2 regions of the Staphylococcus sp. FW104-15G4D genome follow, and region 2 is predicted to be linked to the other one. Evidence: riboswitches for the same ligand, from Rfam matches in the RefSeq annotation. Region 2 holds a riboswitch; the other holds the start of a gene.
The links. A riboswitch is a leader RNA that binds a small molecule or an ion and turns the genes downstream of it on or off. The one in region 2 is predicted to bind lysine.
Positions count from the first base shown of each region.

Region 1: linked by a shared signal. The riboswitch ahead of AC3WQX_RS04185 (aspartate kinase) and the one ahead of AC3WQX_RS05520 (amino acid permease) in region 2 are both predicted to bind lysine.

Region 1 is NZ_JBYTCH010000001.1:838,443-842,870, forward strand. It holds gene AC3WQX_RS04180 (ABC-F family ATP-binding cassette domain-containing protein) at 22-1,629, shown strand; lysine riboswitch at 1,842-2,018, shown strand; gene AC3WQX_RS04185 (aspartate kinase) at 2,104-3,306, shown strand; gene AC3WQX_RS04190 (aspartate-semialdehyde dehydrogenase) at 3,375-4,364, shown strand; gene dapA (4-hydroxy-tetrahydrodipicolinate synthase) at 4,366-4,428, shown strand, end outside.
Region 2 is NZ_JBYTCH010000001.1:1,127,360-1,131,787, reverse strand. It holds gene thrS (threonine--tRNA ligase) at 1-1,372, shown strand, start outside; lysine riboswitch at 1,422-1,597, shown strand; gene AC3WQX_RS05520 (amino acid permease) at 1,818-3,317, shown strand; ribosomal protein L20 leader region at 3,378-3,501, shown strand; gene infC (translation initiation factor IF-3) at 3,529-4,056, shown strand; gene rpmI (50S ribosomal protein L35) at 4,084-4,284, shown strand; gene rplT (50S ribosomal protein L20) at 4,333-4,428, shown strand, end outside.

The DNA of each region.
Region 1 (4,428 bases), 290 kb from region 2:
TAACGATAAAGGAGCAAATGCATGTTACAAGTAACTGATGTAAGTTTACGTTTCGGAGATCGTAAACTATTTGAAGATGTAAATATAAAATTTACTGAAGGTAATTGTTATGGCTTAATTGGTGCTAATGGTGCTGGTAAATCAACATTTCTTAAAATTTTATCTGGCGAAATTGATTCGCAAACAGGTCATGTTTCATTAGGAAAAGATGAACGTCTAGCAGTATTAAAGCAAGATCACTTCGCATATGAAGATGAACGCGTATTAGATGTCGTAATTAAAGGACATGAGCGTTTATATGAAGTTATGAAAGAAAAAGATGAGATTTATATGAAGCCAGATTTTAGTGACGAAGATGGTATTCGTGCTGCAGAACTTGAAGGTGAATTTGCAGAAATGAATGGCTGGAACGCAGAAGCCGATGCTGCTAACCTACTTTCTGGTTTAGGTATTCAAGCAGATTTACATGACAGAAAAATGTCTGAACTTGAAAACAATCAAAAAGTAAAAGTATTATTAGCGCAAAGTTTATTTGGCGATCCCGATGTACTTCTACTAGACGAGCCTACTAACGGTTTAGATATCCCTGCAATTAGCTGGTTAGAAGATTTCTTAATTAACTTTGAAAATACAGTTATCGTTGTATCCCACGACCGTCACTTCTTAAATAACGTATGTACGCACATTGCTGACTTAGACTACGGTAAGATTAAACTATATGTAGGTAATTATGATTTCTGGTATCAATCAAGTCAGTTAGCCCAAAAAATGGCTCAAGAACAAAATAAGAAAAAAGAAGAAAAAATTAAGGAATTACAAGATTTCATTGCACGATTCTCTGCGAATGCTTCTAAATCAAAACAAGCTACAAGTCGTAAGAAACAATTAGAAAAAATTGAATTAGATGATATTCAACCATCTTCAAGAAGATATCCATATGTTAAATTTACTCCTGAACGTGAAATTGGAAATGATTTATTAACTGTTGAAAATCTATCTAAAACAATTGACGGCGAAAAAGTATTAGATAATGTTTCATTCACAATGAATCCTAACGATAAAGCTATTTTAATTGGTGATAGTGAGATTGCCAAAACAACATTGCTTAAAATTTTAGCTGGTGAAATGGAACCAGATGAAGGAACATATAAATGGGGTGTCACTACTTCCCTTAGCTACTTCCCTAAAGATAATTCAGAGTTCTTTGATGGTGTCGACATGAACTTAGTTGATTGGTTAAGACAATATGCGCCTGAAGATGAACAAACTGAAACATTTTTACGTGGTTTCTTAGGTCGTATGCTATTTAGCGGAGAAGAAGTTAAGAAGAAGGCAAGTGTTCTATCCGGTGGCGAAAAAGTTCGTTGTATGTTAAGTAAAATGATGTTATCAAGTGCTAACGTTTTATTACTAGACGAACCTACAAACCATTTAGACTTAGAAAGTATCACTGCAGTTAATGATGGATTGAAATCATTTAAAGGTTCTATCATCTTCACTTCATATGACTTCGAGTTCATCAATACAATTGCAAACCGCGTTATTGATTTAAATCAACCAGGTGGTTTATCTAAAGAAGTTCCTTATGAAGAATATCTTCAAGAAATTGGTGTTTTACAAAATAGTTAATAAATTTTCTTTAACTCTAGAGCATCTTCATGATTCTCTAGAGTTTTTCTTTTGGAAATTGATATTTAAGCAATCAATAATAAAGTTTTATTTATAATAAATCACAAATTGTGTTATCTTACTCTTAAATTTTCAGTATATTTTTAAAAATCTAACATATTGGTTTACAGAGATATACACTCTATGTATAATAAACTCATATCAATTGAATAAGATTTTGATGAGGAGCATCAATCATGAGTAAATTTTAGTATTTTGTCTGCTAACAACTAATTTTGAAAGGGTGCGATGCCGAAACAATTCATAATAGCAGTTATGAGTCGTTGGACTTTTTGGTTAAGAGCTGAAAGTTTGTCATTATTACTAAATAATGGAGTGCATCACTTGTACATAAATGTAGAGCAAGTTCGCGCATTCCGAACTTGTTCTTTTTTTATATCGTGTGAGCCTCCCCTAATTTTAGGAGGACTGAAATTGAACAGAAGTGTTTTGAAATTTGGCGGGTCTTCCGTCAGTGATTTTACAAAGATAAAAAATATTGCTGAAATGCTTAAAACACGAGTTGAACAGGGAGAAGAATTAATCGTTGTAGTTAGTGCAATGGGTAAAACAACTGATCAATTAATGGAAAATGTGTCAACGTTAACTTCTACACCTAAAGATCAAGAACTTGCCCTACTACTTACTACGGGTGAACAACAGACAGTCTCCTATCTTTCAATGGTACTTAATGATATTGGTGTAAAGGCCAAAGCAATGACTGGATACCAAGCAGGTATTAAAACGATTGGTCATCATTTGAAAAGTAAAATTGCAGAGATTAATCCAGATACATTTAATCAAGCATTTGAAAATAACGATGTACTGGTAGTAGCTGGTTTCCAAGGTATAAATGATGAGTTTGAGCTTACTACTTTAGGCCGTGGAGGTTCTGATACTACTGCTGTGGCTCTAGCAGCAAGTAACCAAATCCCTTGTGAGATTTATACTGACGTTGATGGAGTTTATGCAACAGATCCAAGAATATTAAGCCATGCTAAGCGTTTAGAATACGTGTCATATGAAGAAATGATGGAAATGAGTGCGCTTGGTGCTGGAGTACTTGAAACTAGAAGTGTTGAACTTGCTAAAAACTATGAAATCCCCCTTTATTTAGGGAGAACTTTATCAAATGTGAAAGGAACGTGGATTATGTCTAGATCAGATTTATTAGAGAAAAAAGCTGTTACAGGAGTAGCTTTAGATACGCATATGATGCACGTCACAATTAGTTATCCCCTACCTGACAATCGCTTATTAACTCAGTTATTTACTGAATTAGAGGAAGGTTCTGTCAATGTCGATATGATTTCGCAAATCGTTAATCTCGAAGGATTACAGCTATCATTTTCGATTAAAGATAGTGACGTTAATCAAATTTCATCTATATTGGAAAATCTATCCACTCACTTTGAAGCCTTAGATTATAAAATCAATGAAGAATACGTCAAAATTTCGTTAATTGGATCAGGTATGAGAGATATGTCTGGAGTAGCATCTAAAGCATTTATCACTTTAATCAATTCTGAAATTCCATTCTATCAAACAACGACTTCAGAAATTAGTATTTCATATGTTATTGATGCAGAAAATGGTCAAAGAGCGGTAGAAGAATTATATAACGCATTCGATATCTAAAATTGATATGATATATTTATAAAGAATTTTCTTAAAATTAACAATATTACAAATGGAGTGACTTTATTATGACAAGATTAGCAGTAGCCGGAGCAACAGGATTAGTAGGAACAAAAATGTTAGAAACATTGGATCGTAAGAATATTCCTTTCGATGAATTAGTACTCTTTTCATCAGCGCGTTCAGCGGGTAAGGAAGTAGAATTCCAAGGACAAACATATACTGTTCAAGAGTTAACAGATGAAGCAGCAAGTGAACACTTCGACTACGTGTTAATGAGTGCTGGTGGAGGTACGAGTGAACATTTCGCCCCACTATTTGAACAAGCAGGTGCTATCGTCATTGATAACTCTAGTCAATGGAGAATGACCGAAGATGTAGATTTAATTGTTCCCGAAGTGAATGAACCTAAACTAACTCGTGGCATTATTGCTAATCCTAACTGTTCAACAATTCAATCCGTAGTGCCACTTAAAATTTTACAAGATGCATATGGCTTAAAACGTGTTGCTTATACAACATATCAAGCGGTTTCAGGCTCAGGTATCAAGGGTAAAAGAGATTTATCTGAGGGGCCTAATGGAAAAGCTCCTGAAGCGTACCCTCACCCTATTTATAATAATGTGTTACCACATATTGATGTTTTTCTTGAAAATGGCTACACCAAAGAAGAGCAAAAAATGATTGATGAAACAAGAAAAATTTTAAACGATAAAGATCTGAAAGTTACAGCTACTTGTGTACGTGTACCAGTGCAAGACAGTCACAGCATTGAAATTGACGTTACTTTAGATAGAGAAGCTAACGTTAAAGATATCCAAAACCTTTTCGACCAAGATAGCAGAGTTGTACTTGTAGATAATCCTGAAAACAATGAATACCCATTAGCAATTCACTCTACAGGTAAAGACGAAGTCTTTGTAGGCCGTATTCGTAGAGATGATTCATTAGATAACACTTTCCATGTATGGTGTACATCAGACAACTTACTTAAAGGTGCGGCATTAAACGCAGTTCAAGTATTAGAGCAAGTTTTAACTATGAAAGGAGAACGATAATATGACACACATGTTTGAAGGCGTTGGCGTAGCTCTAGCTACACCATTTACTAATAATGAAATT
Region 2 (4,428 bases):
TTCTAAGATAAAAGAGTTTAAATTACTATCAACTGCAGGTGCTTATTGGCGTGGTGACAGTAACAATAAAATGTTACAACGTATATACGGTACTGCGTTTTTTGATAAAAAGGATTTAAAAGCGCATTTACAAATGCTTGAAGAACGTCGTGAAAGAGATCACCGTAAAATCGGTAAAGATTTAGAATTATTTACTAATAGCCAACTTGTTGGTGCTGGATTACCTTTATGGTTACCAAATGGCGCTACAATCAGACGTGAAATTGAACGCTATATTGTAGATAAAGAAGTGAGCATGGGATATGACCATGTATATACTCCAGTATTAGCAAATGTTGATTTATATAAAACTTCTGGTCACTGGGATCATTACCAAGATGACATGTTTCCACCTATGAAATTAGATGAAACTGAAGAAATGGTATTAAGACCAATGAACTGTCCACACCATATGATGATTTATAATAATAAACCACACTCTTACCGAGAATTACCAATCCGTATTGCGGAATTAGGTACTATGCATAGATATGAAGCAAGTGGTGCAGTTTCAGGTTTACAACGTGTTCGTGGAATGACTCTTAACGATTCTCATATATTCGTGAGACCAGATCAAATTAAAGAAGAGTTCAAAAGAGTAGTCAATATGATTCAAGAAGTTTATGAAGACTTCGGTTTTAAGGATTACACTTTCAGATTAAGCTACAGAGACCCAGAAGATAAAGAAAAATATATGGATGATGATGAAATGTGGAATAAAGCTGAATCAATGCTCAAAGAAGCAGTTGATGAAATGGGTCTACCATATGTAGAAGCTATTGGTGAAGCGGCATTTTATGGTCCTAAACTTGATGTTCAAGTTAAAACTGCGATGGGTAAAGAAGAAACTTTATCTACTGCGCAGCTTGATTTCTTACTACCTGAACGTTTTGAACTCACTTATATTGGTAGTGATGGTGAACAACATAGACCAGTAGTTATTCACCGAGGTGTTGTTTCTACAATGGAACGTTTCGTCGCATTCCTTACTGAAGAAACTAAAGGAGCTTTCCCAACATGGTTAGCACCAAAACAAGTCGAAATCATTCCAGTTAATGTAGATTTACATTATGATTACGCCCGCCAATTACAAGATGAACTTAAATCGCAAGGCGTTCGTGTTGAGATTGATGATCGTAATGAAAAAATGGGTTATAAAATTCGTGAAGCGCAAATGCAAAAAATACCATACCAAATTGTTGTAGGGGATAAAGAAGTAGAAAATAATGAAGTCAATGTAAGACAATATGGTTCCCAAGATCAAGAAACACTTGAAAAAGATGAATTTATTTGGAATTTGGTGGATGAAATTCGTTTGAAAAAACATAGATAACCTTGAAAAGATAGGTCGTATCATGTATATTACAGATGAATGAAATAAAATTAGAGTTAGAGGTTGCATCTTTAATTAGTAACTAGTCAGAAGTCGTATGGGACATGTGTTGAATTAGTGAAAGGTAACGATGCCGAAACAATTGTAAAACCATAATTTATAATTGTTGGGACAGTTTTCGACAAGAAGCTGTACTGTCACAGAATGTGATGTGCTACCTTATATAGATAAAACCTAAGTGGTTGCATATCTTAAAGGTATGTAACCACTTTTTATTTTCGTATTGTGTAGTATTTAGCTTAATAAATGATTTAGTGCTATTATTGTTACAAAGTTTGTTGCTTATAAATTTTTTAATCAAACTTTCATATTTAAAATATATATTTATTACACAAAGAGAAAAATAGTTACATGTTAGCCTCTAAGACAAGGAAAGGGAGCTTCTATGAGTAAAAAAGAAAATCAAAATGACGGTGTCCAAAGAGGATTAAAAGACCGTCATATTTCAATGATCGCTATAGGCGGTTGTATTGGTACAGGTCTATTCATGACATCTGGTGGTGCTATTCATGATGCTGGTGCGTTAGGTGCTTTAATTGCTTATGCAATTATTGGTACAATGGTATTCTTCCTGATGACATCTCTTGGGGAAATGGCTACTTATTTACCAGTTTCCGGTTCATTTAGTACATATGCTACACGCTTTGTTGATCCATCACTGGGATTTGCATTAGGTTGGAACTATTGGTTTAACTGGGTAATAACTGTTGCTGCTGATGTTACCATTGCTGCACAGGTTATACAGTATTGGTCACCTATGCAAGGTATACCAGCGTGGGTTTGGAGTTGTATCTTTTTAGTAATTATATTTGCCCTAAATTCTTTATCAGTGAGAATTTATGGTGAAAGTGAATATTGGTTCGCTTTAATAAAAGTAATAACTGTAGTTATATTTATTGTCATTGGTTTATTAACAATTGTTGGAATTATGGGTGGTAAATACGTCGGTTTTGATACATTTACCAAAGGTGATGGTCCTATTCTAGGTGGAAATTTAGGTGGTAGCCTATTATCAATTTTAGGAGTATTCCTTGTTGCAGGTTTCTCATTCCAAGGAACAGAATTAATAGGTATCACAGCTGGTGAGTCTGAAAATCCAGAAAGAGCCGTCCCTAAAGCGATTAAGCAAGTGTTTTGGCGTATCTTATTATTTTACATTTTAGCAATATTCATAATAGGTATGTTAATTCCTTATGATAGTAAGTCTCTAATGGGCGGTGGAGATAGCATTTCTACTTCTCCATTTACACTTGTGTTCAAAAATGCTGGTCTTGCTTTTGCAGCATCATTTATGAACGCCGTTATATTAACGTCTGTTTTATCTGCTGGTAACTCAGGAATGTATGCATCAACTCGTATGTTATATTCAATGAGTAAAGACAAATTAGCATTTTCTTCTTTTGGTAAGACTAACAAAAGTGGCGTACCTTATTTATCATTAATTGCTACTGGTGTACTTGTTGTAATTATCTTTGCTTTACAGCATATAAGTGGAGATGCATATGAATATATTGTTGCAGCTAGTGGTATGACAGGGTTTATCGCTTGGGTAGGTATAGCAATAAGTCACTATAGATTCAGACGAGCATTTGATAAACAAGATTATGATAAAAGTAAACTTAAATATAAGGCTAAGCTGTTCCCATTTGGCCCTATATTTGCAGGTATATTATGTATAATTGTTATCATCGGACAAGATGTAGACTTTATAAAAACAGGACATTTTGATCTTAATCGTTTTGTTATTACTTATATGGGAATACCTGTTTTCTTAGCATTCTTCATTTACCATAAGCTACGCTATAAAACGAAAATGATTCCACTTAAAAAAGTTGATTTAAGACAAGATGTTTCGATGGATGAAATTAGACATCACAATAAATAACAAAAAAACAATTGACTTACATGTTTATTATTGATATGATTAGTAACGTTGAATACGAAACGAACCAAGTAGAAGCACCCGCTTCTCACCTGTAGCGACGCAATAGCAGTTGGCAGGTTAATCATGTTACACAATAAATGTGTGGAAGAAGAGCGGGTATTGTTACTCGCTCTTCTTTTTTGCTTGGGACAATTTCGTAAAACTCTAGGAGGTGTCAACCATAGCAAAAGATCAAACTCAAGTTAATGAGAGAATTCGTGCAAAAGAACTACGTTTAATCGGCCAAGATGGTGATCAAATTGGTGTGAAATCGAAACGTGAAGCTTTAGAAATGGCTGAACGAGTTGATTTAGATTTAGTTGTTGTCGCACCAAATGCGAAACCACCTGTTGCGAGAATTATGGACTACGGTAAATATAAATTCGAACAACAGAAAAAAGAAAAAGAAATGAAGAAGAAACAAAAAGTCATTAATGTTAAAGAATTACGTTTAAGTCCAACAATTGAGGAACATGATTTCCAAACTAAGTTGAAAAATGGACGTAAATTCTTATCTAAAGGCGACAAATGTAAAGTTTCTATTCGTTTCAGAGGTCGTGCGATTACGCATAAAGAAATTGGTCAACGTGTATTAGAACAATTTGCAGATGAATGTAAAGATATAGCAACAGTTGAACAAAAGCCTAAAATGGAAGGGCGTCAAATGTTTATCATGTTAGCGCCTATCAATGAAAAATAATCGTTAAATAATAGGAGGAAATGAATCATGCCTAAAATGAAAACTCACCGTGGAGCTGCTAAACGTGTTAAAAGAACTGGTTCTGGTCAATTAAAACGTTCAAGAGCTTTCACATCTCACTTATTCGCAAACAAAAACACTAAACAAAAGCGTCAATTACGTAAAGCTAAATTAGTTTCAAAAAGTGATATGAAACGCGTAAAACAATTATTAGCTTACAAAAAATAATATTTAATACGAAATTACAAGATAGATAATATCTAAGGAGGAATTATTATGCCACGAGTTAAAGGTGGAACAGTAACAAGAGCACGTCGTAAAAAAACGATTAAATTAGCTAAAGGTTACTTCGGTTCAAAACATACATTATAT